DNA from 2 places in the Mesorhizobium sp. 131-3-5 genome. Region 2 is predicted to be linked to the other one. Evidence: predicted binding sites of a transcription regulator. Region 2 holds the regulator's gene; the other holds the start of a gene.
What was found. Region 2 encodes LexA, which represses DNA repair genes until DNA is damaged. Its sites were predicted from a motif close to TGTTCNNNNTGTGTTCNG; they were not measured.
Positions count from the first base shown of each region.

Region 1: a site for LexA is predicted at 3,729-3,746, ahead of JG747_RS25285 (ATP-dependent helicase). Genes of this name have one in related genera too.

Region 1 is NZ_AP023254.1:5,123,393-5,138,902, reverse strand. Features, by position in the region: gene JG747_RS25315 (diaminopropionate ammonia-lyase) at 1-298, shown strand, start outside; gene JG747_RS25310 (Zn-dependent hydrolase) at 295-1,527, shown strand; gene JG747_RS25305 (M20 aminoacylase family protein) at 1,532-2,692, shown strand; gene JG747_RS25300 (hypothetical protein) at 3,010-3,183, shown strand; gene JG747_RS25295 (hypothetical protein) at 3,216-3,362, opposite strand; gene JG747_RS25290 (hypothetical protein) at 3,475-3,648, shown strand; gene JG747_RS25285 (ATP-dependent helicase) at 3,761-5,854, shown strand; gene dapB (4-hydroxy-tetrahydrodipicolinate reductase) at 5,863-6,639, shown strand; gene JG747_RS25275 (ABC transporter substrate-binding protein) at 6,901-7,857, shown strand; gene JG747_RS25270 (ABC transporter ATP-binding protein) at 7,966-8,775, shown strand; gene JG747_RS25265 (ABC transporter permease) at 8,787-9,665, shown strand; gene JG747_RS25260 (sensor histidine kinase) at 9,679-11,037, opposite strand; gene JG747_RS25255 (response regulator) at 11,024-11,695, opposite strand; gene JG747_RS25250 (DUF680 domain-containing protein) at 12,180-12,383, shown strand; gene JG747_RS25245 (DUF680 domain-containing protein) at 12,430-12,633, shown strand; gene JG747_RS25240 (DUF680 domain-containing protein) at 12,682-12,909, shown strand; gene JG747_RS25235 (DUF680 domain-containing protein) at 13,295-13,528, shown strand; gene JG747_RS25230 (DUF680 domain-containing protein) at 13,741-13,980, shown strand; gene JG747_RS25225 (SixA phosphatase family protein) at 14,027-14,536, opposite strand; gene JG747_RS25220 (hypothetical protein) at 14,536-14,877, opposite strand; gene purN (phosphoribosylglycinamide formyltransferase) at 14,890-15,510, opposite strand, start outside.
Region 2 is NZ_AP023254.1:4,259,443-4,274,952, reverse strand. Features, by position in the region: gene JG747_RS20790 (GntR family transcriptional regulator) at 1-378, shown strand, start outside; gene lexA (transcriptional repressor LexA) at 757-1,494, shown strand; gene JG747_RS20780 (ComEC/Rec2 family competence protein) at 1,488-3,941, opposite strand; gene gltX (glutamate--tRNA ligase) at 4,045-5,469, shown strand; gene gltA (citrate synthase) at 5,653-6,981, shown strand; gene lpxB (lipid-A-disaccharide synthase) at 7,014-8,186, opposite strand; gene JG747_RS20760 (LpxI family protein) at 8,179-9,093, opposite strand; gene lpxA (acyl-ACP--UDP-N-acetylglucosamine O-acyltransferase) at 9,065-9,898, opposite strand; gene fabZ (3-hydroxyacyl-ACP dehydratase FabZ) at 9,912-10,379, opposite strand; gene lpxD (UDP-3-O-(3-hydroxymyristoyl)glucosamine N-acyltransferase) at 10,372-11,427, opposite strand; gene bamA (outer membrane protein assembly factor BamA) at 11,503-13,881, opposite strand; gene rseP (RIP metalloprotease RseP) at 14,099-15,241, opposite strand; gene JG747_RS20730 (phosphatidate cytidylyltransferase) at 15,337-15,510, opposite strand, start outside.

The DNA.
Region 1 (15,510 bases), 860 kb from region 2:
CGCCGCCGATGCCTTCATGGCCGTGGACGAGGGCGACGCGGTCGGCGCGATGCGGCGGCTGGCCCTGCCTGCCGGCAGCGATCCGGTCATCGTTGCCGGCGAGAGCGGCGGGGTCGGTCTTGCCGGACTGATCCGGGCGATGGCCGAAAACAGGGCCGATCTTGGCCTCGACGGCAAATCCCGCGTGCTGGTGATCAACACCGAAGGCGCCACCGACCCGCATCGCTATGCCGAACTGGTTGGCATGAGCCCTGCTGATGTGTTGGCCGGCAAGCTCGTTGCCGAGGCAACGCCATGATCGCGGTCGACGCGCAGCGCCTGCTTGGCCGCATCCGCGAACTTGGCGCTGTTGGCCGCGACGGCGAGGGCAGGCTGACCCGGCTGGCCGCCTCCGACACCGACAGGCAGGGCCGTGACCTCTTTGTCGGCTGGCTGCGCCAGGCCGGGCTCGATGTCGCCATCGACCGCATCGGCAACATTTTCGGCAACTGGCAAAGTGCCGACAATGTAGGCGAGGCGCCGCTGCTCATCGGCTCCCACATCGATACCGTCATCGACGCCGGCATCTATGATGGCTGCTACGGCGTGCTTGCCGGGCTGGAGGTGATCGAGACGCTGAAGGCATCGGGTCTCTCGCCGTTGCGCCCGCTCGCCGTCGCGGCCTTCACCAATGAGGAGGGCGTGCGCTTCTCCCCCGACATGATGGGGTCGCTGGTCCATGCCGGCGGCGTCGATGTCGAGGCGGCACTCGCCGCTGTCGGCACCGACGGCAGCACGCTCGGGCAGGAACTCGTCCGCATCGGCTACGCCGGCGAGCGCGAACCTGGCTTTCTCAAGCCGCACCTCTATGTCGAACTGCACATCGAACAGGGGCCGGTCCTGGAGCGCGAAGGCATTCCGATCGGCGCGGTGGAAACCCTGCAGGGCATCTCCTGGCAGCGCATCACCCTCGATGGCGTCGCCAACCATGCCGGCACCACGCCGATGTCGATGCGCTGCGACGCCGGATATGCCGCGGCACGCGTGGTCACCTTTCTGCATGACCTTGCCGCGGCCTCCAACGCGCCGACCGTTGCCACCGTCGGCACGATGCGCTTCGAGCCGAACGCCATCAATGTCATCCCATCGCGCGCCGTCTTGACGGTCGACCTGCGCGATCCCGACGAGCAGAGCCTGCAAGCACAGGAGGCGTCGCTGGCCGCCTTTCTCGAACAGCTCGCCGCCGAGGGCATCACCGTGTCGGTCGAACGGCTGGCCCGCTTCGAGCCGGTTGTTTTCGATGGGCAGGTCGTCGAGTTGATCGAGGCTGCTGCCAGGAAGCGCGGGCTTGCCTCGCGGCGCATGACCTCTGGCGCCGGCCATGACGCGCAGATGATCGCGCGCATCGCGCCGGCGGCGATGATCTTCGTGCCGAGCGCCGGAGGCATCAGCCACAGCCCGCATGAACACACCGAGGATGCCGAGCTTGTTGCCGGCGCCAACATCCTGCTTGATGTGGTCGCTGAACTTGCCGAACTCGAGGGCTGAAGACATGGCTAAACTCGATCCAGAAACGCTGAAGCGCGAGATGACCGCCTGGCGGCGCGACCTGCACGCGCACCCCGAATTCGGCTTCGAGGAGAAACGCACCGCGGCCTTCGTCGCGGCCAAGCTGCGGGAATTCGGCCTGTACGATGTCGCCGAGGGCGTCGGCGGCACCGGCGTCGTCGGCACGCTGAAGCGCGGCAGCGGCAACCGCGCCATTGCGTTGCGGGCCGACATGGATGCGCTGCGCATCGCGGAGCAATCAAGCGCGCCCTACCGCTCCGGCAATCCCGGTATCATGCACGCCTGCGGCCATGATGGCCACACTGCCATGCTGCTTGGCGCGGCAAAGCTGCTGGCGGGCGAGGGTGGTTTCGACGGCACCGTGCGCTTCATCTTCCAGCCGGCCGAGGAGTGGGGCAGGGGCGCGCTGGCCATGCTCGACGACGGCCTGATGCAGCGCTTCCCCTTCGCCGAGATCTTTGGCCTGCACAACATGCCCGGCCTTCCCGTTGGGCACTTCGAGACCCGTGCCGGCCCGGTCATGTCGGCCGAGGATAATTTCGAGATCGTGCTCAAGGGGCTCGGCGGCCACGCGGCACGGCCGCATTCGGGCAACGAAACGCTGGTCGCCGCCTGCGCGCTGGTCACCAATCTACAGACCATCGTTTCGCGCCGCCTGAGCCCGACCGACATAGCCGTGGTTTCTGTGACCGAACTGATCACCGACGGCACCCGCAATGCGCTGCCTGGTCTTGCCCGCATCCTCGGCGATGCGCGCAGTTTTCGCCCCGAAGTCAGCGCGGAGATCGAACGCCAGATGCGCATCATCGCCGAGGGCACCGCGGCCGCCTACAACGTTGCCGCCGAGGTCAATTACACCAGGGAATTCGTGCCCTTGCACAACGATACCGAACTGGTCGAGGCGGCCTTCGCCGCCGCCAAAAATGTCTTCGAGCCCGGCAATATCGCGATTGCCCGCGAGCCCGTGACGGCGTCGGAGGATTTTGCCCGTTTCCTCGATCACGTGCCGGGCTGCTTCGTCTTCCTCGGCAATGGCGAGGCTTCGGCGCCGCTGCACAATTCCAGCTATGACTTCAATGATGAAGGGCTGGTGTTCGGCGCCAGTTTCCATGCCGCCATCGTCAGGCAACGGCTCGGATTTTGATCGGCTGCGGACCCTCGTCGGCACGCCTTTGCCGGTGGAAAACGCCTGAAAAGGCCGAAATCCGCGATCCCGCATGACGCAGGGGCAAGACTCAGCTACCTTGTATGGTGCGGCGGACCTGATTTATCCGCTTGGCCGGCGCCTTCTCCTCCCAAGCGGCGCCGGCCTTCTTCCCGCGCCGATCTCCTTCTAAATTAGCATCCATTAAATTTAGAATATTCGCACTTGCAGGGCGTTAGCGTCTTTATGGCATGGAAGGCGCCGGTATTTGGGCTGTTGCGGGAAGACGGATGCGCGGGCGGAGCTGGATAAAGGCGTTGCGTCAGGACGAGGCGCGGCAGGTGCGTGCGCGCATCGCCGAACTCGAAAGAACCCTCACAGTGGCATCGCCGGCCCGAGGCCGTCAGTTGCAGCAGGACGCCGGCCACGAACTGCGCAATGCCAAGTTCCGCCTTGAGCTGCTTGAAGAATGCATCGCTGCAATGCATTGAGGTTTTGCGGTCCTCATTGCACCGGAACTATCTCAGTTGCTGACAGTCTCCGTGTCCATGACAGGATCGCTGGCGTGAGAGCTTTGTTCGGCACCAGGGGCCTTGGTCGGTGGCAATTTGTTGTCGCAGGCCGAGACAGCCAAAACCACCAGAATGAGGGCTAATCCTAGCTTCTTCATCGCTGTCGCCTCCACCCTATCAACGACGCGCCATCGGTTTTGGTTGCGAACTTCGCGTGATGGAACAAACCGTCATGTTTCCGGTTGACTCTCATCAGAGGAGAACCGCGGCATGATCCGTTTGCTTCTAGCAGGTACATTCGCCTTTCTCGCCTATCGCCTCGCGCGAAAGATGATCGATGACGTGCCCGGCGACATCGATCCCCTGTTGCTGCCCGCGTCGAGAAGTGACCGAGACGTTCTGCGCCGCCAATCGGCGGCCATGGGTGTCGATCCCCGGCGGTAGGGCAATTCCAGGAAAAGCGCACAGCGCTTTGCGTTGGGAATTGCATCAAAATCAAGGGTCCGTCGCGCCGCTTGCATGTTGCGAACAAAGCGGAAACGATGCTTGATGGGCGATGAACCTCGCCGCCCATGATTCGACATTTGTGGAACCGACTCCCCAGCCCGCCTATCTCGCGCGGCTGAACGACGCCCAACGCCAGGCCGTCGAGCATGGCGACGGCAAGATCGCCGGGCCCTTGCTGGTCATTGCCGGCGCCGGCTCGGGCAAGACCAACACGCTAGCGCATCGCGTCGCCCATCTGATCGTCAGGGGTGCCGACCCGCGCCGTATCCTGCTGATGACCTTTTCGCGGCGCGCCGCGTCCGAAATGGCCAAGCGCGTCGAGCGCATCGCTGGCGAGGTGCTCGGCCGCGACGCCGCGGTCATCACCGATGCGCTGACCTGGGCAGGCACTTTTCACGGCATCGGCGCCCGGCTGTTGCGCGACTATGCGCTGGAGATCGGCCTCGACCCGGCCTTCACCATCCATGATCGCGAGGATTCCGCCGACCTGATGAACCTCGTGCGCCACGAACTTGGCTTCTCGAAAACGGAGGCACGTTTCCCAACCAAGGGCACCTGCCTTGCCATCTATTCGCGCGCCGTCAACGCGCAGGTGCCGCTCGGCGAAGTGCTGGGTTCTGCTTTCCCCTGGTGCGCCGGTTGGGCCGATCAGCTCAAGCAACTGTTCGCCGGCTATGTCGAGGCCAAGCAGGCGCAGAACGTGCTCGATTACGACGATCTGCTGCTCTATTGGGCGCAGATGGCGGCCGAGCCGGAAATAGGGGCGCATCTGGGCGGGCGTTTCGACCACGTTCTGGTCGACGAATACCAGGACACCAACCGGCTGCAGGCCTCGATCCTGATGGCGCTGAAACCCGACGGCGCCGGGCTGACGGTGGTCGGCGACGATGCGCAGTCGATCTATTCGTTCCGCGCCGCCGAGGTGCGCAACATCCTCGATTTTCCAAAACAGTTCGCGCAGGCCGCCGATGTGGTGATGCTGGAGCGCAATTACCGCTCGACAGAAACCATTCTGGCCGCCGCCAATGCGGTGATCGGCGAGGCCTCGGAGCGCTTCACCAAGAACCTTTGGTCGGAGCGCAAATCCACCGACAAGCCAAGGCTGGTGAGCGTCCGCGACGAGGTCGAGCAGGCCAACTTCGTCTGCGATACCATTCTGGCCGAACGAGAAGCTGGCACGGCGCTGAAATCGCAGGCAGTGCTGTTTCGCGCCTCGCATCACAGCGGGCCGCTGGAGATCGAGCTGACGCGGCGCAACATTCCCTTCGTCAAGTTCGGCGGCCTGAAATTCCTCGATGCCGCCCATGTCAAGGATGTGCTGGCGGTGCTGCGTTTTGCCGAAAACCCGCGCGACCGCGTCGCCGGCTTTCGCGTCCTGCAACTGATGCCGGGCATTGGCCCTTCGGCTGCCGCGCAGATTGTCGAGACGATGACATCGGCTCTGGACGAGGCGATGGGGCTGGCCGGCTGGCGGCCGCCGCAACGCGCTGCAGATGACTGGCCGGGTTTCGTCTCGCTCTATTCCGGCCTGCGGGCCGGCGCCAAATGGCCGGCCGATCTCGAACAGGTCAGGCTCTGGTACGAGCCACATCTGGAACGCATCCATGAGGATGCCGTCACACGTCGCGCCGACCTGTTGCAGCTCGAGCAGATCGGCTCTGGCTACGCTTCGCGCGAACGCTTCCTGACCGAACTCACGCTCGATCCGCCGGACGCGACCAGCGACCAGGCGGGGCCGCCGCATCGCGACGAGGACTATCTGATCCTGTCGACCATCCACTCGGCCAAGGGCCAGGAGTGGAAGAACGTCTTCGTGCTCAACACCGTCGATGGTTGCATTCCGGCTGATCTCGGCGTCGGCACCAAGGAGGATATCGAGGAGGAGCGCCGGCTGCTCTATGTGGCGATGACGCGCGCCAAGGATAGCCTCAACCTGGTCATGCCGCAGCGCTTCTTTCCCCATGGCCAGGCCGCGCGCGGCGACCGTCACCTCTACGCCTCACGCACCCGCTTCATCCCCGCCTCGATCCTTGGAGCGTTCCAGCAGATGTCGTGGCCGAGCGCACAGGCGGCACAGGGCAGGGCGCCCCGGCCGGAGGTGCGCGTCGATATCGGCGCGCGCATGCGCGGCATGTGGAAATAGCTGAGATCATGGTGCAACCGCCGATCCGGATCGCCATCGCCGGCGCGCTGGGCCGCATGGGCCGCCAGATGGCAGAGGCCGCGCTTGCCGATCCGCGGCTCGCGCTTGCTGCCCGCTTCCATCGCCCAAGCAGTGTCGGCGATGGGCTGGCGAGCCGCGACGAGGCGCTTGCCATGGCCGATGTGGTGATCGATTTCACCACGCCCGCCGCCTCCGCCGATCTGGCGAAGGTTTGCGCGGACCGGAGCGGGCCCGCTTTGGTGATCGGCTCGACCGGTTTCGATGCGGGCGAACTGGCTGATATAGCCGATGCCGCGAAAACGATTCCCATTGTGCGCTCCGGCAGTTTTTCGCTCGGGCTCAACATGCTGGTCGGGTTGGTCGAGCGGGCGGCGAGAGCGCTCGCCCCCGAAGATTGGGACGCCGAGATTTTCGAGGCGCATCATCGCCACAAGATCGACGCGCCGTCAGGCACCGCACTGATGCTGGGACAGGCTGTCGCCGGTGGACGCGGCGTCGAACTGGACGCGGTCGCCAGGCGCGTCCGCGACGGCGTCACCGGCGCGCGGCCAGCCGGCGAGATCGGTTTTGCGGTGGTTCGCGGCGGCAGCATCATCGGCGAACACAGCGTCAGCTTCTGTGCCGAAGGCGAGCTTGTTACCTTGTCGCACGCTGCCGGCGACCGCACCATGTTCGCCCGTGGCGCCATCGCCGCGGCACTTTGGGTGTCGGGACGCTCGCCCGGCGAATATGATATGCGCGACGTGCTTGGGTTTGACCGCTGAACTTGGCACGGCGGGCATTTTCACGACGCCGCGACGGCCTGCTGGCCACGGCTTACTGATCCGTAAGCTTTGCCGTCATTTTCGGCTTTACCCTGAAAGCTGGATGAAAGGTTGGTGCCATAACTCTTGTCCGGCGCCCCCATATTGTCGCGCAAACGCGATGGGAGAGAGAGGGGCGCGGGAAACGAACAAAGGGAAGAGGCCATGTCGCTCGCGCGAATTCTGCTTGATTCAGCCGCCACAACCGCACTCGTCGCCACCATGGCCTTGTCAGCGCCGTCCGTACACGCCGCCGACAAAGTTTCCATCATGGTCGGCGGCTACGAGAAGCAGATTTACCTGCCAGCCAAACTGACCGAAGCACTGGGCTACTTCAAGGACGAGGGTCTCGACGTCGAGTTGCTGAATGAGCCGGCCGGGGTCGACGCCGAAAACGAGATGCTTGCCGGTGCCGTGCAAGGAGTTGTCGGCTTTTATGATCACTGCATCGATCTGCAGGCCAAGGGCAAATTCGTCGAATCCATCGTCCAGTTCAGCCAGGCGCCGGGCGAGGTCGAGCTCGTTTCGACCAAGCATCCCGAGATCAAGTCGCCCGCCGACTTCAAGGGCATGAGCCTGGGCGTGACCGGTCTAGGCTCATCGACGAATTTTCTTACCGAATATCTTGCCGTCAAGAACGGCTTGAAGCTCGGCGAATTCACTTCGGTTCCGGTCGGCGCCGGCAACACCTTCATTGCCGCCATGCAGCAGGACAAGATCCAGGCGGGCATGACGACCGAACCGACGATCACGCGGCTGCTGAAGACTGGTGAGGCCAAAGTCCTTATCGACATGCGCACGATGGAAGGCACCAAGGCCGCGCTCGGCGGCACCTACCCGGCCGCCTCCCTCTATATGCAGACAGATTGGGTCGAAGCGCACAAGGACATCGTGCAGAAGCTGGCCAACGCTTTCGTCAAGACGCAGAAGTTCATCAATTCGCATAGCGGCGCCGAGATCGCCGACAAGATGCCGAAGGACTATTATGTCGGCGACAAGGAAGGCTATGTGAAGGCCCTCGATGCCGGCAAGGCGATGTTCACCCCCGACGGGATCATGCCCGAGGGTGGACCTGAGACAGTGCTGACGGTTCTTTCAGCCTTCAAGAAGGAACTGCAGGGCAAGCAGATCGACCTTGCCAAGACCTACACCTCGGAATTCGTCAAGAACGCCAAGTAGCAGGCCGTGCCGGCGCGATGAAGCCATCGCGCCGGCACCCGTCAGTTTTTCACGTCCGGCGGCCTTGGGGCCGACGGCGGGCGTCTGCTCTTATCCAGGAGTTCCACCATGGCTATTGAAAAAAATGCACCGGCGATCGAGCTGATCAACGTCAGCCGGCGTTTCCTTTCACCCACCGGCAAATCGCTGACGGCACTGCGCGACTTCACCATGACCGTACAGCGCGGCGAATTCGTCGCCGTTGTCGGCCCGACCGGCTGCGGAAAATCCACCACCCTCAACTTGGTGACCGGACTGGCAAGCCCAAGTGCTGGCGAAGTTCGTGTCATGGGCGCGCCGGTCAAAGGGATAGACCCGCGCATCGGCTTTGTTTTCCAAAGCGATGCCCTGTTTCCGTGGCGAACCGTGATCGACAACGTGATGGCTGGTCCGCTCTTTCGCGGCAAGGCCAAGTCCGAAGCCATGGCCGCGGCGCGAGACTGGCTAGCGCGCGTCGGCCTGTCGCGATTCGAGCAGCATTATCCGCACCAGCTTTCGGGCGGTATGCGCAAGCGCGTGGCGCTGGCGCAGACTTTCATAAACGGTCCGGAGATCCTGCTCATGGACGAGCCGTTTTCGGCGCTTGACGTGCAGACCCGCGTGCTGATGCATGAGGAGTTGCTGCGCCTTTGGTCCGAAGCAAAGGCTTCCGTGGTCTTCGTAACCCATGACCTGGAAGAGGCGATTGCCTTGGCCGACAAGGTCTATGTCCTGACCGCCGGGCCGGCCACCGTGAAGTCGGTCTACACGATCGACCTGCCGCGCCCGCGCGTCGTCGCCGACATCCGCTACGAACAAAGCTTCATCGATTACTCGCGCACCATCTGGGCCGACCTCAAGGAAGAGGTCGAGACCAGCTATGCACGCGCGGCGGCCTGAGGAGGAACGCCATGACAGATGCCGCTATCGACATCAGGGCAGGGGCATTCAAGCCTGGCACTTCCGACGCGGAAATCGAAGCGGCCGCGGCAAAGGCGTCGCAGCGCCGCCGCCGCACCGTCATATTCTGGCGGGTCGCCATCCTGGTCGCCTTTCTCGGCTTGTGGGAGATTGCCGCGCGCCTGGCGTGGATCGATCCGTTCTTCTACGCGATGCCGAGCGCGATCGCGCAGCGGCTCTATGAATGGACGACGGAAGGAACGTCCGAGGGGCCGCTCTGGTATCATCTCTATGTTACCATGGAAGAGTCGGTCATTGGCTTTGTGACCGGCTCGGTAGCTGGCATCATCATCGGCGTCGCGCTCGGCCGCAACCGGATGGCCGCCGACATTTTCTCCATCTACATCAAGGTGATCAACTCAATCCCCCGCGTGGTCCTGGCACCGATCTTCATCATGATTCTCGGCCTTGGCCTCGCTTCGAAAGTGGCGCTTGCCTTCGTCATGGTTTTCTTCGTTGTCTTCCACAATGCATTCCAGGGCGTGCGGGAGGCCGACAGGGCAATGATTGCCAATGCCCGTATCCTCGGAGCCTCCAACTGGCAGTTGACGCGCTCGGTCATCGTCCCTTCGGCGATGAGCTGGATCTTCGCCAGCCTGCATGTCAGCTTCGGCTTTGCCATCATCGGTGCGATCGTCGGCGAATTCGTCGGCTCGCGCTATGGCATCGGCCTGCTGATCAATATCGCCAAGGGATCCTTCGACGCCGCCGGCATGTATGCGGCCATCGTCATTGTCATGGTGGTGGCGCTTGGCGCCGAATATCTGATGACGATGGTCGAGGATCGCCTGGCGAAATGGCGTCCCCAGCCGTTGCATGAGACGCAGTGAGCGGCGACATGGGCTAGCTGCTTGCCAGTGGCAACCTCACGTCAACAACCAGACCGCCGGCCGCGCCATCCCGCAGGGTGACGCGGCCGCCGGCGTTTTCGATAACCTCGCGCACGATGGCGAGCCCCAGCCCGCTGCCTTCCTCGGTCGAGCCGGCGATGCGATAGAAGCGCTCGAACACGTGATCCCGCTCTTCCACCGGGATGCCAGGCCCGTCGTCGGTGACCGTCAGTACGGCTTCGCCATCGAGGGCCGCCAGCCTCACAGTGACGCTGCCACCTGACGAGGAGTAGCGCAGCGCATTGTCGACGAGGTTGACGATCATCTCACGCAGCATGGTGCCGTCGCCGATGACCGGCACGGGACCGGCCTCCTCAAGGCCGAGATCGACGTTGCGGCTGACGGCGATCGACGCATGGGTTTCCAGAACCTGGCGAGCCGCTTCGGTCAGGTCGACACGGTCGGCGCGCGGCCGTCGGCTGCCCGGCTCGGCTCTCGACAATGTCAGCAGTTGTTCGGCAAGCCGTGCCAGGCGGCCGGAGCTTGCCTGCAAGGCCACCAGTGCCTCGTGGCGGGCATCGGGGACTGTCTCTCGCAGCGCGTAGCTCGCCTGCGTCGACAGCAGCGCCAGCGGCGTGCGCAACTGGTGCGCGGCATTGGCGACGAAGCGGCGTTGCGACGCCATCTGTGCCCGCACGCGTGCCATATAGGCGTTTAGCGCATCGATCAGCGGGCGGATTTCACTCTGCGCGCCCCGCACTTCAATCGGATCGAGGTCGCTGCGGTTCGGCGAACGCACCGCGTCGCGCAGCCTGATGAGCGGCGCCAGGCCGCGATGCAGGCCAAGCAGCACGAACAAGCCGGCGATCGCCACCAGCGCCAACTGCTGGGCAAAGGCGCCAAACCAGAGTCGCCGCACCATCGCGTCATGTCCGGCAAGGGTGACGCCGACGGTAACCGATATCGGCGAATCCTCGGCGGCGCCGACCACACCCTGGCTGAAGGTAAGCAGCCGCAGCCGGTGATCGCGATAGGTTGCCTCGGTGCTGGACGGCGTCAATGCCTCCGGCAGATTGGGATAGCCGGTCAGCAGCCGCCCTCTGGCAGTCTTGACATGGTAGTAGACGCTGTCGCGGTCGCCCGTATCGAACATCTCGATCGCTGCCGGCGGTATCGTGGCATCGAGCACACCGTCGGTCATGGCGACCTGCTCGGCGATGGTCCGAGCCGAGCCGAGCAGCATTCGGTCGGTGACCAGGTTGGCGGTGGCCAGCGCGCTGCCATGGCTGGTCCACAGATTGATGGTGGCGAGTCCGGCCAGCGGCAGCACCACCCATGCCAACAATTGCAGGCGGAGGCTATTGATCTTCATGTCGCAAGAGATAGCCGAGGCCACGCAAGGTGGCGATCTGGACCCGCGACCCTTCGAGCTTCTTGCGCACGCGATGCACATAGATCTCGATGGCGCTGGGGTCGGCATCGGTCTCGAAGTCATAGATCGCCGCCGAAAGTGCTGCCTTGCTCACCGTGCGCCCGGCCTTCACCATCAATTGCTCCAGCACCGCATGCTCGCGGGGTGTGAGCGCCAGTGCTTCGCCGGCGAGCGAAAACAGCCTTGTGTTGGTGTCGAAGACGAGATCGCCGCAGGCAACGACAGGCGCGGTGCGGTCATTGGCGCGGCGCAACTGCGCCCGGATACGGGCCTCGAGCTCCTCGATCTGGAATGGCTTGGCCAGATAGTCGTCGGCGCCTTCATTGAGGCCCTTGACCCTGCCGTCGAGGCTGGCATTGGCGGTCAGCACGATCACCGGCACCCGGTTGCCGCGCGCCCGCAGCAAGCGCAGCACCTCCAGGCCGCTCATGCGCGGCAGCGCCAGGTCGAGGATGACGAGCGCATGGTCGCCCGCCGCCAGCGCGTGCTCGACATCCTCGCCGTCATGGACGATGTCGACTACATAATTCGCCTGGCGCAAGGTCTTGCCCAGCCAGTCGGCCAGTTCGCGATTGTCCTCAACGAGCAGCAGTCGCATATCTATGACAGTCCCAATCCCATTTGCGGCCTTCCAGCGGGTCGCCTTGGCTTGATGACCGCGGCACCCTGATCTCTCCTGAATGAGCGACAGTATCGATCTCAACGCAAGACAAATGCGGTCTTGGCGAGGGATAACTGCAGACCCTTGCAGCTTCAAATCGGTCAGTCCATACCCGCAAATCGAACCGAACGGTTCGGTTCTGATTGACAGATTGTACCGCAAACGGTGAACAATGGCCTCCGAAAACACTCCGGTTTGGCTGGGGGCGCCGAGCCTAATGAGCTGAAATCATTGCGTAAATCGCGCAGAAATTGCTGCAATGCAATATGCATTGTCTATAATATAAGCAAATCCTGCAAAGTCGACGCGACTGGTAATCCCAAAAGGCATTCCCTACTTCGGGGTGGTCCGAGCGACGCGAAAATCCTCCCAAGGGCACGCCACTAGACGGACAGGACAGATAAATACTGGAGTAAAGAAAATGACCAAGATCGCTCTCACCGCCGCCGCCATCCTCGTCGCCACGGGCACCGCTTTTGCCGGCAGCGACAACTACGGCTCCAACAACGTCAATCAGCCCGCCGCCGCTGTCGACCATTCGGTCACCGCTTCGACCTCGAAGTCGACCGCGACCGTCCAGGCCCAGGCTCCGCAGGGCGCTGACCGCAACCTCTTCGGCCGCTAATCGCGACTGCCGAGATCAACCTAATTTGAATTCAGGAGTACTTAAAATGACCAAGATCGCTCTTACCGCCGCCGCCATCCTCGTCGCCACGGGCACCGCTTTCGCCGGCAGCGACAACTACGGCTCCAACAACGTCAACCAGCCCGCCGCCGCTGTCGACCATTCGGTCACCGCTTCGACCTCGAAGTCGACCGCGACCGTCCAGGCCCAGGCTCCGCAGGGCGCCGACCGCAACCTCTTCGGCCGCTAAATCGCGACTGCCGATATCAACCCGAACTTCAATTCAGGAGTACTTAAAATGACCAAGATCGCTCTCACCGCCGCTGCCATCCTCGTCGCCACGGGCGCCGCTTTTGCCGGCAGCGACAATTATGGATCCAACAATGTCAACCAGCCGGCTGTCAGCCAGTCGTCCTCTAACATCGACACCACGCATACCGGTTCGATCGTGAAGTCTTTGAAGGCACAGGGCGACGCCAATGCCGACGTCCCGGCTCAGTCGGGTCAGGGCATCTGGGGCCGTTAATTCCTTCAATCCCCGGAAGACGACAAAGAGCGGTGGGCCTGGCCCGCCGCTCTTGTTCTTTATGCATGCGATTGTACCGATCTGAAATCGAACCGATCGGTTCAAATAATGTTGACGAACCGTGAGCGGACGGTCAACGCCGACTCGACAAATCGCCACAATGTGCACGGGCGCCTTCCGATAACCATATGATATTGATTAATAAATTTTCTTACACCTGACCCTTGGCCAAAATTCAAGGTCCGGATCTCGCGCGTGATGGAACATCTTCGTGATTGGAAGTCGGCGAACGAAAAACCCACTTCCAGCCTGTCCGAGCGACGCGAAATTCCTCCCAAGGGCACGCCACTAGACGGACAGAACTAGGAATACTGGAGTAAAGAAAATGACCAAGATTGCACTTACCGCTGCTGCCATCCTCGTTGCCACGGGCAGCGCCTTTGCCAGTAGCGACCATTATGGCTCGGACAACGTCAACCAGCCGGCCATCACAGCGCCTGCGGGCAACATCGACCACAGCCACACGGCCTCGATCCGCAAGCCGGTCGAGCATCACGGCTTCAAGCTGACGCCTGATTCTGTCCAGCCGGAATCCGGCCAGGGGATCTGGGGCAACTAAGCCAATGCTCAAGCAGGCCTCGATGACAAAGAGCGGTGGGTTCGGCCCGCCGCTCTTGTTTTTTGCGCAGCAGGGCAGGCACGGGCTGGCATCGGTTTGAGCAGCAGAGGGAAAGCTCCGCGTCCGGGAATAAAACCGGATGGCCTCGGGTCTTATTCCCAGCGGAACCGTCCTCCCAAGACGCCGCCTAACGGAGAAACCAGGAGATTGAAATGAACAAGATTGCTCTCGCTGCCGCCGCTATCTTCATTGCGACCGGCGGCGCCCTTGCCGGCAGTGACCACTACGGCTCCGACAATGCCAACCAGCCGGTTGCCTCGATTGCCGGCGTGGATCACGCCGCCACCAGCGCGGTCAAGAACACTGATATGGCCGGGCACAAGGCGGGCGATACCAGGATGAAGACCACCACCGACTGGCCGGAACCCGGCCAGGGTATCTGGGGCAACTGAGGTTTCGGGCGCGGCGGGCTTGCCCGCCGCATGCCCCGCAGGACTTCTAGCTCAGATCCTTGGGGCGCAGGCAATGCGTCAGTCGGGCGACCGACAAGCCAGACCAGTCGCCGTCGAAGACAAAGCGCGCGGTGGCTGCCGTGGGGAACTTTTCCTCGAGCCTCTTGTGGGCCTTGGCCTCCGAGCCTGATCCGGCAAGCTGTTTCGCCAAATACTCCAGACCCGGATTGTGGCCGACCACCACCAGGCAGCCGCTTGATGGGTCGACTTGACGAATCTGGCTCAGAATATCCGCCGCAGAAGCCTCGTAGAGCGCTTCGGCAAACACGACCTTGGGATACGCCGGCAGTTCCGCGGCGATCAGCCGCCATGTATCACGGGTGCGCAGAGCCGACGACACCAGCACCAGATCCGGCAGCCAGTCGCGCGCCGCAAGCTCCCGCCCTATCAATTTGGCCGCCTTCAACCCGCGTTCGGCCAGCGGCCGGTCGACATCATCGAGAGCAGGGTCGTCCCAGCTCGATTTGGCGTGGCGCAGAAGGAGTAGCTGTTTCATCATTTTGAGCCCGACCAGGGAATATCGGCATGAAAGTCTCTGCCATATCCGCCGCCGTGCTTGGTGCCGGCTTCAGTGTCGAAAGCTGCGGCAAGGGCACCGAAGATAAACAACCCGACGCGCCGCTCATCCTTATCCCACCGGACGACGATATCCGATCCGCTGATGGCCCAAGAGCCCGATCGTATGTGAATTGTATCAACGACGGAGCCTGACTCGTCTCCTTGGGCTCGATAGAGGTAAAAATATGCGGTGGCGTTTTGCGGGTCTCCCGCCTCGTCATATTCGAAAACGCCGGCCAGGTCGCCTCTCGTCCGGATCGCACTGTCGAAAACGCCCATTGGCCTCGGCCCTCAGGGCGTAATCCGCGCCAGATGTTCCAGATCGGCCTCCTCGCGCAGCGGATCGGGCGCCATCACCACCGAGGTGCCGTTGTCGGCATCGTCGGCAAAGTGGGCGAGCACCGTGCGCCCGGCCTCCATGCGCGCCTTGCCTTCGGCGACCAGCCCCAGCGCCAGCGGATAGAGCCGGTGCTCGGCCTTCAGCACCCGGGCAGCCAGCGTATCGGCATTGTCGCCGACCATCACCGGCACGGCCGCCTGGGCGATGATCGGCCCGTCGTCCATCTCTGATGTGACGAAATGCACGGTGCAGCCATGGATGCGCAGGCCCGCGGCCAGCGCGCGAGCATGGGTGTCGAGGCCCTTGAACGCCGGCAGCAGGGCAGGGTGGATGTTGATCATCCGGCCTTGCCATTTCTGGACGAAGCCGGAGGAGAGGATGCGCATGTAGCCGGCCAGTGCCACGATCTCGGCATTTAAGGCGGTGAGCGCGGCGTCGATCGCCGCGTCATGCGCCTGCTTGCTGCCATGGTTGGCGCGGGCAATGACCTGCGTGGCGATGCCGCGCGCCTTGGCGATGCCGAGGCCTGCGGCGTCGGCCTTGTCGGAAATCACGCCGACGATCTCGGCCGG
Region 2 (15,510 bases):
AAATGGGACGAGAGCCACGAGGCCTTCCATGCGGCGTTGCTGAGCGCGGCGACGTCGAACTGGCTGTTGCGCTTTCGCTCGACGATCGCCGATCAGCTGTGTCGGCATCATCGGTTTCTCGGCCTGGCGCCGACATTGCGGGCGGCGGCCGGCCTCAAGGACGGCTATGGCGAGGCTATGGACGCGCTGCGCGAAGCGATCGCCATCGAGCATCACACCGCAATCATGGAAGCGGCGCTCGATCGCGACGTCGAGCGGGCAAAGGCGCTGATGACGGCGCATATCGGCTACACGCTGCATGTCTATGTCCACAGCGAAGACAACGGCGCCAACACCTACACCGCGCGCGCCGGCAGCCTGAAAGCGGTTTCCGGATGACGTCGCCGCGGCGTCCAGATCCACGCGGCCGTGGCCGGCCTGAACCCGCGACCGTTGGCATTTTGATTTCGTTTCGTTCCGCCGGAAATGGATCGATACACCGTACAAATCCGCTCTGTGGACGCCTCTCAAACGCCTGATGCCAAACCGCATCCAGGGGTAGGCCACAGGCCATTAACCAAAATGATTTCAATGAACCTGCGGGGGAGCGGAAGCGGTCGAGCGCGGCCCGCTGCCGGGGCCAAATAATTTCAGACGCGTTAACAAATTCATTAAACTTTAAACAGTTGCGGAACACAACTGGAACAGATAGTGTTTGTTCTGGGTTTGTTTTTCGATTCTGATTCACACCCGTCGTTCAATGCCTTGGGGGCCGCCATGCTGACACGCAAGCAACATGAACTGCTGATGTTCATTCATGAACGGCTCAAGGAAAGCGGCATTCCGCCTTCCTTCGACGAGATGAAGGAAGCGCTCGATCTTGCCTCCAAGTCAGGCATTCATCGCCTGATCACGGCACTGGAGGAACGCGGCTTCATTCGCCGGCTGCCCAACCGGGCGCGGGCGCTGGAAGTGCTGCGGCTGCCGGATTCGATCGCACCCGGCCTCAACGCGGCAAAGAAATTCTCGCCAAGCGTCATCCAGGGCAGCCTCGGCCAGGGTGGTCTTGGCCGCCAGATCAAGCCGGCGGCATCGCGCTTGCCCGCGGCCGGCAATAATGACGATGCGGTTTCCGCCGTGTCGATCCCGGTGATGGGTCGCATCGCCGCTGGTGTGCCGATCGATGCCATCCAGCATCAGACACATTCGATCTCGGTACCGCCGGACATGATCATGGGTGGCGAGCATTATGCACTTGAGGTCAAGGGCGACTCGATGATCGACGCCGGCATCTTCGACGGCGACACGGTCATCATCCGCAACGCCGACACGGCGAGCCCGGGCGAGATCGTCGTGGCGTTGGTCGACGAGGAGGAAGCAACCCTGAAACGGTTCCGCCGCAAGGGCGCCTCGATCGCCCTTGAAGCCGCCAACCCGGCCTACGAGACGCGCATTTTCGGGCCAGACAGGGTCAAGGTGCAAGGCAAGCTTGTCGGGTTGATCCGGCGCTACTGAGCAGGAACGGCCGGCTTTTCGGGTTTTTGATAGGGCGGCAGCCCCCTCGCCTCGCGCGAAAATTTTCGCTGCTCGTGCCAGGGCCGATATGGCCCGTCCACCGCGAAGCTGATGATTGGCGGACCTGTCGCCGATTGGCGGTCGAAGAAGACGGCGGCACTGCCCTTGCGGGCAAGTTGCCGTTTGGTGACGACAACAACCAGCGGATTGTGGCAGGAATCATAGCCGGTTGCGTCATTGACGACGATCAAATCGGCGAAGCCGCAAGCCTTCCAGGTGTCCTTGCGGTCTTCGACATGCGCGATGATCGCCCCTGACGGATGCCGGGCAAGACAGACGCCATCCGTGCAATAAAACGGCGCTCCCGGCGGCAGATTGGCGGCATCGGCAATGTCGAATTGCCAGTCCGCCTTGTCGAACATCTCCGGCACGACGATGGTTTCGGACACCAGCGCGCGTTTCCAATTGTCGACGGTGAACTCGTTCGGGCGAGCCCGGCTGACCGCGAGTTCTCCACCGCCGATCGGCAGCGCCACCAAACGCGCATCTTCGGAAATCAGCACATCCGGGGCGCGCGTATCCGATACTGTCAGCAGGCCGGCAAGCGCGAATGGCACTGCCGCGAGCCGCAGCCAGGTCGTCGCCATCGTCGCGATGATCAGGGCGATGGTCACCAGCAGCACGGATTGCTGCGAAATCAGCCCGACCGCATCGACCGGGGAGCGCTCCGATATCCACGCCGATATGGCGATCATTGCGGTCAGGCCCTTGCCCATCACGTAAAGGAAGGGACCGTCGGCACCAAAGGGCATCGCAAGCGAACTGAGAACAGCGAAAGGCATGACAATCAGTGACACGATCGGCATGACGGCCAGATTGGCGAACAGGCTGAGCGGCGACACACGCTGGAAATGCCAGATGGCAAACAGCGCCGTGGCGCAGCCGGCGATGATGGATGTCATCGCCAACCCACCCGTCGCCAGCAGGAATTTTCGCGTGAGAAAACCCGGCAGGGATCGCTTTGGCGGTGGCGGTCTTGCCTTTCCCGCATGGTGATCCGCCCAGCCGGCATAAGCCCCGACCAGCGCCGCGGTCGCGGCGAACGACATCTGGAAGCTTGGGCCGACTACCTCATGCGGCGACACCACAATGACGGCGATCGCCGAGATCGCAAGATTGCGCATGGTCAGCGCCGCGCGATCGAACAGCACGGCAATCAGCATCACCGCCAGCATGATGAAGCTGCGTTCGGCCGCGACGACGACGCCGGAAATGACGAGATAGGCGGCGATCGAGAAAAGGGCCGCGGCGGCCGCATATTTCTTCACCGGCCGACGCGCGGAAAAGTCCGGAAACAGCGCGAAGGCGCCGCGCAGCAGCCCCATGATGGTACCGGCGACGAGCGCCATATGCAGTCCGGAAATGGAGATGATGTGATAGATGCCGGTGCGTCGCATCGCCTCGTTGATTTCATCGGGAATGCCGGCCCGCACGCCGACGATCAGCGCCGCCGCGATCTCACCCTCGGCACCGCCAACCGTGGCCCTGATGTGGTCGGCAATGGCTTCACGGGCATTTTCTATCCCCGAGAAAAGGCGGGCCGTGAGCGGCACCTCGTCGTCCGTGGCTGAGACAAGCTTTGGGTTGCCGAGAAAGAATCCGCTGCCGCCAATGCCGGCAAAATAGCTGTCGAAGGAGAAATCGTAACTGTCCGGCCGCACCGGACCGGTCGGCGGCAACAGTTTAGCATAGCCGGTGACCAGGGAGCCGGCGGTCATTTCCGCCGGGATATCTCGCGCCGAAAGCCTGACCCTTTCCGGCGCATAGCGCAGTTTCGGCCGGGCGGTCGACGTCACGTCGATGGTCAGCCGGATGCGGCCGGTCTCCATCCGGTCGAGCGAAACGACACGGCCGGTGACTTGCGTCGAGATTTCCGAACCCAGCATCTGGGTGCCCGCCCGCCATGTCTCGACCTTGGCGACAAGCAGGCCAAGCGCGCACAACAATGCCGCCGTGAAGCCCAGATGGGTTTTGGGCCAGGAGCGCGAAACAAGCGCACAGACCGCCATCAGCACGACGACCGCGACAGGCTTTGCAAAATCAGGCTCCGTCGCGAGCGAATAATAGCCGATGGCTCCAGCGGCCAGACAAACCGGCACCAGCAGGAAGGCGATGCCCCGGTCAAGCTCGAGCTCCGCTGCCGTCGCCGCACTATGGCGTAGGCGAGGCCAGGAAACCCGGGCGAGTCGCCGCCGGACACGCACAATCCGGCCTGAAGCAGGCGGCGGAAGTGTCGCCGGCATATCCGCCTGCGGCGGCTGGCTGCCGGGTGCAGGCATAAGGGGCGATGGCAGTGGGTTCGCAAGGGGAGATGCAAACATCGACCGTTCGCTGACGCCAACACCAGCGTCCTCGCCCTGATCCGAGCCCCAGCCTCGTCCAGCCATCGGGTCCTGCCCCTTGCACGCCTGACGCCCTATGCTACATGAACGCGCGACGCGCGAAAGTCCGCGCGGCCGCACCCCGCTTCAGATGGTTTCCGAGAGTTTCATGTCCGACAAGGTCGTCACCCGTTTTGCCCCCTCGCCCACCGGCTATCTGCACATCGGCGGCGCGCGCACGGCTCTGTTCAACTGGCTCTATGCCAAACACACCGGCGGCACGATGCTGCTGCGCATCGAGGACACCGATCGCGAGCGTTCGACCGCGGCCGCGACAGCTGCCATCCTCGACGGCCTCTCCTGGCTCGGCTTGACCTGGGACGGCGACGCGGTCTCGCAGTTCGAGCGCGCGCCGCGCCACCGCGAGGTCGCGGAGGAACTCGTGCGTCTGGGCAAGGCCTATTACAGCTACGAGACGCCGGCCGAGCTGGAGGCGATGCGCGAGGCAGCACGGGCTAAGGGCCTGCCGCCGCGCTACAACGGCCAGTGGCGCGACCGCGCCCCCTCTGAGGCGCCTGCGGGCGTCAAGGGCGCCATCCGCATCAAGGCGCAGACCGAAGGCGAGACGATCGTCCATGACCGCGTCCAGGGCGCGGTGCGCTTCCCCAACAAGGATCTCGACGATTTCATCATCCTGCGTTCGGACGGCAACCCGACGTACATGCATGCCGTCGTCGTCGACGACCACGACATGGGTGTCACCCACATCATCCGCGGCGACGACCATCTGACCAATGCGGCCCGCCAGACCGTGATCTACAACGCCATGGGCTGGGACGTGCCGTCTATGTCGCACATCCCGCTGATCCATGGCGCCGACGGCGCCAAGCTGTCGAAGCGCCATGGCGCGCTCGGCGTCGAAGCCTATCGGGCCATGGGCTACCTGCCGGAGGCACTGCTCAACTACCTGGCGCGCCTGGGCTGGAGTCATGGCGATGACGAGATCATGTCGATCAAGGACATGATCTCCTGGTTCGATATCGGCGACGTCAACAAGGGCGCTGCCCGCTTCGATTTCGCCAAGCTGGAAGCGATCAACGGCGCGCATATGCGGCGCATGGCCGACGCGAAGCTGTTGGACATCTTCATCGCCACTCTGCCCTATCTCGAGGGTGGCCCGGCGATGGCCGCGCGCCTCAACGAACACAACAAGGCGCAGTTGCTGGCGGCCCTTCCGGGCCTGAAGGAGCGCGCCAAGACGCTGGTCGAGCTCGTCGATGGCGCGGCCTATCTGTTCGCCACGCGACCGCTGCCGGTCGACGAGAAGGCGGCCCTCCTGCTCAACGACGACGCCCGCAAGATCCTGCGCGGCGCTCACGAAGCTTTGAATGCGTTTTCCGGCGACTGGACTGCAGCCGCGGCGGAAGCCGTGATCCGCGACTATGCGCTGGCCGGTGGCCACAAGCTTGGCGCCGTGGCCCAACCGTTGCGGGCCGCGCTGACCGGCAAAAGCACCTCGCCTGGCGTGTTCGACGTGCTTGCCGTGCTTGGGCGCGAGGAAAGCCTGGCGCGCATAGCGGATCAAATCGATTAGGAGCAAACTGGCCCAAGAAGATTGGCATTGAAAGGCGCGTTTCGCAGTGCAACATTAGGCCTTGGCCCAATCTGGCACGCACCTCCTAAAATGCGGTGGCGAATACGCGCATTGCGGTGATTTCGACGTGTCGCTCTGCAGAATTTGCCTTTGCCGGCATGAGGAAACAACAAGGAGTTTGCAATGACCGAAGCTGCGAAAAAACTGGATGTGGGCGGCGCGAACCAAGAGGCTACCGCAACGCTTCAATTCGCCGGCAAGACCCATGAATTCAAGGTGCGAAGCGGCTCCGTCGGACCCGACGTCATCGACATCGCCTCGCTCTACAGCACGACCGGCGCCTTCACCTACGACCCCGGCTTCACTTCGACGGCAAGCTGTGAGTCCGAGATCACCTTCATCGACGGCGACGCCGGTATTCTCCTCCACCGCGGCTATCCGATCGACCAGCTGGCCGAACACGGCGACTTCCTCGAAGTCTGCTATCTCCTGCTCTACGGCGAACTGCCGACCAAGGCGCAGAAGGACGATTTCGACTACCGCGTGACGCGCCACACCATGGTGCACGAGCAAATGTCGCGCTTCTTCACCGGCTTCCGCCGCGACGCGCACCCGATGGCGGTGATGTGCGGCGTGGTGGGCGCGCTGTCGGCCTTCTATCACGACTCCACCGACATCTCCGACCCCTACCAGCGCATGGTGGCGTCGATGCGCCTGATCGCCAAGATGCCGACGATCGCGGCCATGGCCTACAAGTACCACATCGGCCAGCCCTTCATTTACCCGAAGAACGATCTCGGTTTCGCGGCAAACTTCCTGCATATGTGCTTTGCGGTGCCATGCGAGGAGTACAAGATCAACCCGGTGCTGGCGCGCGCCATGGAGCGCATCTTCATCCTGCACGCCGATCACGAGCAGAATGCCTCCACCTCGACGGTTCGCCTCGCCGGCTCGTCGGGCGCCAACCCGTTCGCCTGCATCGCCGCCGGCATCGCTTGCCTGTGGGGCCCGGCCCATGGCGGCGCCAATGAAGCGGCGCTCAACATGCTGGGCGAGATCGGCCATGTCGATCACATCCCGGAATTCATCGCCCGCGCCAAGGACAAAAACGACCCGTTCCGGCTGATGGGCTTTGGTCACCGCGTTTACAAGAACTACGATCCTCGCGCGAAAATCATGCAGAAAACGGCGCACGAGGTGCTGGGCGAACTCGGCATCAAGGACGATCCGCTGCTCGACATCGCGATGGAACTGGAAAAGATCGCGCTGACCGACCCCTATTTCATCGAGAAGAAGCTCTACCCGAATGTCGATTTCTATTCCGGCATCACGCTGAAGGCGCTGGGCTTCCCCACCACCATGTTCACCGTGCTGTTTGCGGTCGCACGCACCGTCGGCTGGATCGCGCAGTGGAAGGAGATGATCGAGGATCCGCGCCAGAAGATCGGCCGCCCGCGCCAGCTCTACACCGGTGCGCCGGAGCGCGACTACGTGCCGATCGCCAAGCGCTGACCGAAGCTCCCGTGATTAAAGAAAGGCGCCTCTCAGGGCGCCTTTTTTATATGGCGCAGCACAACGCCCGCCGCGATCTCACCCGACGGCTTGTCTGTCGCCATGCGCCGCGCAATCTCCGCAAAGCCGTCCTTCTGCCAGGCGCGCATGCCGCTGTCGGCAAACAACGCTTCCAGTTGGCGAGCCAGATTGTTCGGCTTGACGTACTCGTTGTAGAACTCTGGGATGAGCGCGCGATCCGAGATGAGATTGGGCAGCAGCGCCGACCAGACCGAAACAAGATACGGCGCAACGGCACGGGCGACCGGATCGAGCCTGTAGGACGACACCATCGGCACACCAGCCAAAGCCAGTTCCAGCGACACGGTCCCCGATGCGATCAGCGCGGCATCGGCCTTGCCGAAAGCCTGCCATTTGCGTTGCGGATCAACGATGATTTCGGGTTTTTCGTCCCAACGATTGACCGAGGATTTGACGAGATCGGCGACATGCGGAACCGTCGGCAGCAGCAGTCGCAGCCGCTGCCCGCGCGCGCGCAGCATCGACACGGTGTCGCCGAATGGTTCGATCAGTCGCCGTACCTCGCCGCGCCGCGAGCCCGGCAGGACGAGCAATGTCTTGATCCGGTCCTGGGCAAGATCGCGCGGCAAGGCCTGCGCCTTCTGGGCGGCAAGCACGCCCGCATCATGCGTCAGGCGATGCCCGACATAGGTGCCCGGCGGGCCGCCCAGCCGGTCGAGTTCCTTCACCTCGAACGGCAGGATGCAGAGGATATGGTCGACATAGGGCTTCATCGCCACCGCCCTGCCCGGCCGCCAGGCCCAGACGCTCGGGCAGACATAATGGATGATCGGTATCGACGGATTGGCTGCCCGCACCTTCCTGGCGACGCGCAAGGAAAAGTCCGGACTGTCGATGGTGACCAGGCAGTCCGGCTTTTCTTCGGCGATGGTTTTGGCCAGTTGGCCGATCCGCCTGATGAGGCGCGGCAGGTCGCGCAGGACGGCGCTGAAACCCATCAGCGCGATCTCACCGGCATCGAAGGGCGACACCAGGCCCAATTCGCCGAGATGCCGGCCGCCGAGGCCGACGAGCCGCACCTCGCGACCTGTTATCTGACGGAGCGAACGCACGATGTCGGCGCCGAGCAGGTCACCCGATTCCTCGCCGGCGACGATCGCGATCTTCAACGCCCTGTCAGCCATGTGCAGGCTCCGCTGCGGCCAGGCCGACGATGAACAGACCAAGTTCATTGGCGCGCGACAGGGTTGCGGGGCCTTCGAGGATCAGTGAGCGCCCCGCTTCGACGGCAATGCCGGCAAGCCCGGCCGCATGTGCCGCTTCGACCGTCTGCGGCCCGATGGATGGAAGGTCCGCGCGCAGTTCCTGGCCAGGCTTGGCACATTTGACCAGGACACCGCGGGTCTTGCCGGCGATGCGGCCGTGGCCACGCAGCAGTTTGGCGCGGTCGAGCAATCCGGCCGTACCCTCGATGCCCTCGAGCGCAATGGCCCGGCCGCCGACCGCGATCGCCGCCTGGCCGATATCCAGCGCCCCAATGGCCTTCGCCGCGGCAAAGCCTGCCTCGATGTCGCGCCAATCCGATTTCTGCGGCACCGCTTTGGTCAAGACCCCTTCGGCGGCGACCAGGCTCGGCACGATTTCGTGGGCGCCCATGACCTTTATCCCTCGGGCCTCGAGACCGCGCGCCACCACCTTCAACAGGCCATCGTCGCCACGCGCCAGCGCCATGACGACAATTGGTATCACCGCCAGCAGGCTAAGGCTTGGGCGCAGATGCGTCAGCCTTGGCCGGCGCTTGATCTCGCCGGCAAGCACCAGATGGGTAATCCGGTGGCGTTTGAGCAAAGGAATAAGCGAGCCGATCGCCTCCAGCGCAAGGGTCTCATGCTCGTACCGGCACAATTCCGGCAGACGGTCGGCTTCGCCCTCCATGAGGACGATGAAGGGCGGATAACCTTGCCCGGCCGAGCCCGCCGCGACTTCGACCGGAAGACTGCCGCCGCCTGCGATGATGCCGACCCTGGCGTCTGGCGGGAGATCAAGACCGGCGGAAGCGGCCTCAGTCTTCATCGTCGGTATCGTCGCCATCGCTGCCTTTTAGCGATGGCACTGCATAGTGCCGCTTGCCGCGACTGCTGATGAAGTCGACGATCTTCATGGCGGTCGGCGAAGAGGCGAACTCGGCCTTGGCGAATTCGATGTTCTCGCCAACGGTGCGAGAGCGGTCGAAAATCGTCCTGTAGGCTTTGCGCAACAGATAGATTTCGGAACGCGGCAGACCGGCGCGCTTGAGGCCGATGATGTTCAAACCGCGCAAGCTGGCGCGGTTGCCGACGGCAATGGCATAGGGAATGACGTCACCAACGAAGGCCGAGCACCCGCCAAGAAAGGCATTGTCGCCGACACGCACGAATTGATGAACGGCACTGAGGCCGCCTATATAGACGTTGTCGCCAATCTCGCAGTGGCCGCCCAGCGTCGCGCCATTGGCGAAGGTGGCGTTCTTGCCGACAACGCAATCATGGGCAATGTGGGCGTAGGCAAGGAAATTGCCATTGTCGCCCACTGTCGTTTCGCCGCGGCTGGTGTCGGTCCCGACATGCATCGTGACGCCTTCCCGGATGGTGCAGTTGGCGCCGATGACCAGCGTCGTGCGGCCGCCCTTGTGTTTGGTGTTCTGCGGCGGTGCGCCCAATGTCGCCATCGGATAGACCTTGGTCGAGGCGCCGATGGTGGTCGCGCCCATGACGGAGACATGGCTGACCAGTTCGACACCATCGCCGATCACGGCATCGGCGCTGATATGGCAGAACGGCCCTATGCGCACACCCTGACCGATTTGAGCGCCCTCTTCCACGACGGAGGAAGGATGGATTGAAGTCTTGATTTTCATAAGCACTCGATCGTCAGTCGCCGGTGACCATCATGGCTGAAATCTCGGCCTCGGCCGCCTTGGTGCCATCGACCAGGGCTTCGCAGGCGAATTTGAGCAGGTTGCCGCGCTTCTTGATTTTCTTGACGTGAATCTTCAACTGGTCGCCGGGAACGACCGGTTTGCGGAATTTGGCATTGTCGATGGTCAGGAAATAGACCAGCGACGGCTTCGACGCCCCAAGGCTGCGGATGCAGATGGCGCCTGCCGTCTGCGCCATGGCCTCGACGATCAGCACGCCCGGCATCACCGGCTGCTCCGGGAAATGCCCCTGAAAATGCGGCTCGTTGATGGTGACGTTCTTGATGCCGACGGCGGAATCGTCGCCATCGATGTCGACGATGCGGTCGATCATCAGGAAGGGATAGCGGTGCGGCAGGAGCTTCATCAGCCCCAGTATGTCGACCGCTTCCAGCGTCGTCGCCGCCACCATATCAGCCATTGTCCTTGCCCTGCTTGCGTGCCCTGGCCATCGTGCGCAACATGGCTATCTCCCGCATGGCTTCCGCCATCGGCTGTGCCGGATAACCGCCCCAGATCTCGCCGGCGGGAACATTGCTCATAAATCCACTTCTGGCGGCAAGCTTGGCTCCTGAGCCGATGGTCAAGTGATCCGCGAGCCCGACGCCGCCGCCCATCGTAACGTTGTCACCCACGACCACGGAACCGGAAATACCTGAAAGCCCGGCCACTATGCAATTGCGGCCGATGCGGACGTTATGGGCGATCTGCACGAGATTGTCGATCTTGGTGCCCTGACCGATGATCGTATCGGACATGGCGCCGCGATCGACGGTGGAATTGGAACCGATCTCGACATCGTCCTGGATGACGACCCGTCCGATCTGGGGAACGCGTTCTGGACCCTTGGCACCGCCGACAAAGCCGAAGCCGTCCTGGCCGATCCTGGCGCCGCCGTGGATGATGACCCGATTGCCGATCAGCGCATACTGGATGCTGGCGCCCGGGCCGACATAGCCGTCACGGCCGATCTGGCAGGATTGTCCAATAACCGCGTTTGGCGCGATGACGGTGCCCTTGCCGATCGAGACGCCTGGCCCGATGACCACACCTGCCTCGATAATGGCGCCGGCTTCGATATGCGCGGTCGGATCGATATGGGCATGCGGTGAAATACCGGTCTCACTGGTCATTGGACCCGGCGTGGCAGCTGTCGGAAACAGCAGTCGGCCGACCAGGGCGAATGCCTGTTGCGGACGCGGATGGACCAAAACGGCGACGCTGGACGGCGCCTTGTTGGCGAATTCCGCCGGACACAGCACCGCGGCTGCCCGCAATGACGGCATCAGCGCGGAATTACGCCTGCCGTCGACGAAGACGAGCGCATTGGCACCGCCCTCGTGGGCCGGCGCCAGTGCCTCGATCGAAACGTCGGATTGGCCGGAATCGACTAGCACCGAGCCGGTCAGATTCGCGACTTCGGCCGCCGTATACCGGCGTGATGGCGCGAAGAACACCGGATCGGTCATTCCAGAAGCTATATCCAGCTAGGTCGGAACATTTCTCCCGGATCCAAAAAATCCAGGAACATCGTTTGCCGCCGATCAGAAGCGGGTCGATATGCCGAAGTTGAATTCCTGCACGTCGTCGCTCGCTTCCTTCCTGACCGGGATCGCATAGTCGATACGGATCGGACCGAACGGCGAAGCCCACATCAGGCCGAGACCGACCGAGGCGCGCAATTTCATGCCGGTAGAATCTGGATTGACCAGCCCACTGGAAAGCTTGCTGCCATATAGCGTCGCCGCATCTGCGAACACCGCGCCACGCAGGCCGAAGCTCTCCGGAACAACCGGCAACGGGAACTGCGCTTCGGCCGACGCGTTGAAGTAGGTCGTACCCCCGAGATGGTCACCGCTTGTACCGGAAGCGACCGGACCGATACCACCGTAAGCAAAGCCGCGGATCATGCGGTCGGTGCTCTGGAAGTGATCGAACACGCGCAGGTCGCCGTCACTACCATAACCTTGGACGTGACCAGCGCCACCTGAAATCAGCCCTACCAGATCAAGCTGTTCCGACAGCGTCTGGTAGATGCTGCCCCGCCCAGTGACCTTCACGAACTTAGCATCACCACCTAGACCGGCAACTTCCACCGTCGTGTTGGCGTAGATACCCTCATGCGGGTTCTTCATGTCGTCGATGGTGTTGTAGACCAACCCCAGGCTGACCGACGACTTGATCCACGGACTTTGGTGTTCTATCGCATCCAGGATGGCTGCGGAAATGTTGCAGTTACCTTGCGGTATGGCATCCGTGGGACTGCAACTGTCGTCGACCTTATACTTCTCCTGAGAGATATTGTACGCCAGTTGTGTCGTGATGCTGTTGGTGATCGGCAGCCCGAAGCGCACCGTCGCACCCGTGGTATCGCTGTCGTAGTTGCTGTTGTACTGCCTCGTCGACTTGTAGATGTCGAAGCCGGCGGCGATGCGTCGACCGAGGAAATACGGCTCGGTGAACGATACGGCGTAGTCGCGTGAATTTTTGCCGCCGCCCGCCGACAGCTTGATGAACTGGCCTCGGCCGAGGAAGTTGCGCTCGGTGATCGAGCCTTCGACGGACGGGCCTGCCGTGTCACCGCCGGTCGAATAGCCGGCGCCAACGGAGAATTCACCCGTCGATTTCTCGACCACGTCGACCACAAGCACCACCTGATCGGGCTGCGAGCCGGGCACACTCGAGATTTCGACTTTGTCAAAATAATTCAGGTCTTCCAGGCGCTTCTTCGCGCGTTGGATGAGCACCTGGTTGAACGCATCGCCTTCGCTGACATCGAATTCGCGACGGATGACATAGTCACGCGTACGGTCGTTGCCGCGGATCTCGATGCGCTCGATATAGGCCTTGGTACCCTGGTCGACCGTATAGACCACCGAAATCGTATGGTTCTCGAAATTGCGGTCGCCGCGCGGCGTCACCTGCGCGAAGGCATAGCCTGAACCGGCCACCTTCTCGGTGAGAGCGATGATGGAGTCCTCGACATCCTTGGCGTTGTAGACATCGCCCTTGTGGGTCTCGACCACCGATTCCAGCGACTTGGAGTCGACTTCCGGGATCGTGCTTTCGACGCTGATATCGCCGAAATTATAGCGTTCGCCTTCCTGGACGGTGATGGTGACCGTGTATTTGTTCGTCGCATTGTCGAGTTCGCCGACGGCCGACACGACCTGGAAATCGGCGTAGCCGTGATTGTAGTAGAAGCGGCGCAGCAGCTCCTGGTCGGCGCGCAGCTTGTCCTCGTCATAGACGTCGTCGCGCAGGATGAACGACACCCAGGATGAGCGTTTGGTGTTGATCACGTCCGACAAACGACGGCTCGAATAGGCACTGTTGCCGACGAAATTGATCGCCGCGATCTGCGTGCGGTCGCCTTCGGTGATGTGGAACACCACGTTCACGCGGTTGTCGCCGAGTTCCATGATCTGCGTGGTCACGCCGGCATCATCGCGGCCGATGCGCCTGTAGGCGGCCTTCACGGCCTCGACGTCGGAATCGAGCGTCGCTTGCGAGAATGTGCCGCGCGGCTTCAGCTGAACCGCCGCCTCAAGCGCATTGTCCTTGAGCTTCTTGTTGCCCTGGAACAACACCTGGTTGACGACCTTGTACTCGGCAACCTTGACCACCAGCGTCGAGCCGACCTGATTGATCTGGACGTCCGAGAACAGGCCAGTGCCGAACAGCGCCTTGACGGCCGCATCCACATCGGAACTGGAGAAGGCCTTGCCCGGCTTGATGGTGATGTAATTGCGGATGGTATCGGCGTCGACACGCTGGTTGCCGCTCACCTCCACCCTGCTGACGACAGCGGCTTCAGCCGCCGATGTGGCAACGAATTGTACTGCGAGCGCACCTGGCACGACCAGAGCGGCGGACAGTGCCGCCGCTGACGCGGCGCTCAGAAACTTGGATGCTGCCTTCATCGGGCTTAATAACCTTTTCTCGTAGTCCCCACGGCGAGAAAACCGGACGTGCGGTAATTTCCCCTACCGTATTAACCGGATTTTCCCTACACGCAAGGCTTCTGGTTAATTTGTATTTACTTAACCCTGGTGCGTGGCTTTCGCGTCACTCATATCCCCGCGCATGGTAAACGGCGTCTCAACATCGACCATGCCAAAGCCAAATTTCTTCATGATTTCAGCATCCAAACAGATCGTTCCAGAACACGAAACCCATGAAGCACAAGACCAGGAGCAGACCGGCCCGATAGGCCATTTCCATCATCCGTTCCGACACCGGCCGGCGAATGACGGCCTCCACCCCGTAGAACAACAGATGGCCGCCGTCGAGGGGGGGAATCGGCAAAAGGTTTAGAAAACCTATGCCAATAGAGAGCAGTGCGACGAGCTGCACGAGCCATTCGAAACCGAGTTTCGCCGCCTTGCCGGCCATGTCCGCGATCTTGACGGGACCGCCCAACTGGCACTTGTCCTCGCGCCCGACGGCGAAACGCTGCAAGAACTGGCCGGTGCGCTCGATGACGTGGCCTGTTTCCTCAACTGCCGCCGCAACCGCCCCGACCGGTGTGTAGGTGATGAGACGCGGCTGACCGAGTTCCTTGTTGTTGACGACGCCGATCACCGCGACCTTGACCTTGTTGCCGAGCGCGTCTTGCTGCTCCATCAACTGCGGCGTCGCGGTCACCGTGACTTCCTTGCCGTCGCGCAGCATGACAAAGGTGATGGTATCGCCGGCGCGGCCCGAGACCAGCCGCTGCACATCGCCAAAGGTTTCGACCTTGCTGCCGTCAACACTGACGAATCGATCGCCAGGCTGGATGCCGGCCTTTGCCGCCGGACTGTCCGCTGTGACTTCCGCCACCATGGGCTCTGCGACATAACGCCCATAGGAGGCAAACAGCACGGAAAAGACGACGATCGCCAGCAGGAAATTGAACAGGGGCCCGGCCACCACGGTCGCCGCTCGCTTCCAGATGGCCTGTGTGTGGAAGGCAACCTTGCGCTCCTCGTCGGTCAGCGTTTCGAGATCTTCCGAGGTGGGCTGGCTGGAGGTGGCGTTCATGTCGCCGACAAATTTGACATAGCCGCCAAGTGGAATGGCGCAAAGCTTCCAGCGCGTGCCATGCCGGTCGTTGAAGCCGATGAGTTCGGGACCGAAGCCGATCGAGAAGGCCTTGACCCCGATGCCGCACCAGCGGCCGACGAGGTAGTGGCCCATCTCGTGGACGAACACCACCACGGTCAGCACGAAGAGAAACGGCACGAGCGTGCCGAGAAAAAAGCCTTCGGTGCTGAAAAACGCGTGAAGAATCCCGTTCAACTCATGCCCTCAAATTCTTCCGCTGTCGCGGTGACTGTGACATCAATCCAGGCGAATCCAAGGCACGCCCGCACCAGATCGTGAAACGACACCGTTCAAATCGGAAACAGCCCCTGCGCCGGATGATCGGCGCCCGCCGAAATCCAGCCAATGACGTATAGAGCAAGAGCCGCCGCGACAAGCCCGTCGACACGGTCCATGACGCCGCCATGGCCTGGAATGAGCACGCCCGAATCCTTGCGGCCATGCCGCCGTTTGACCCAGGATTC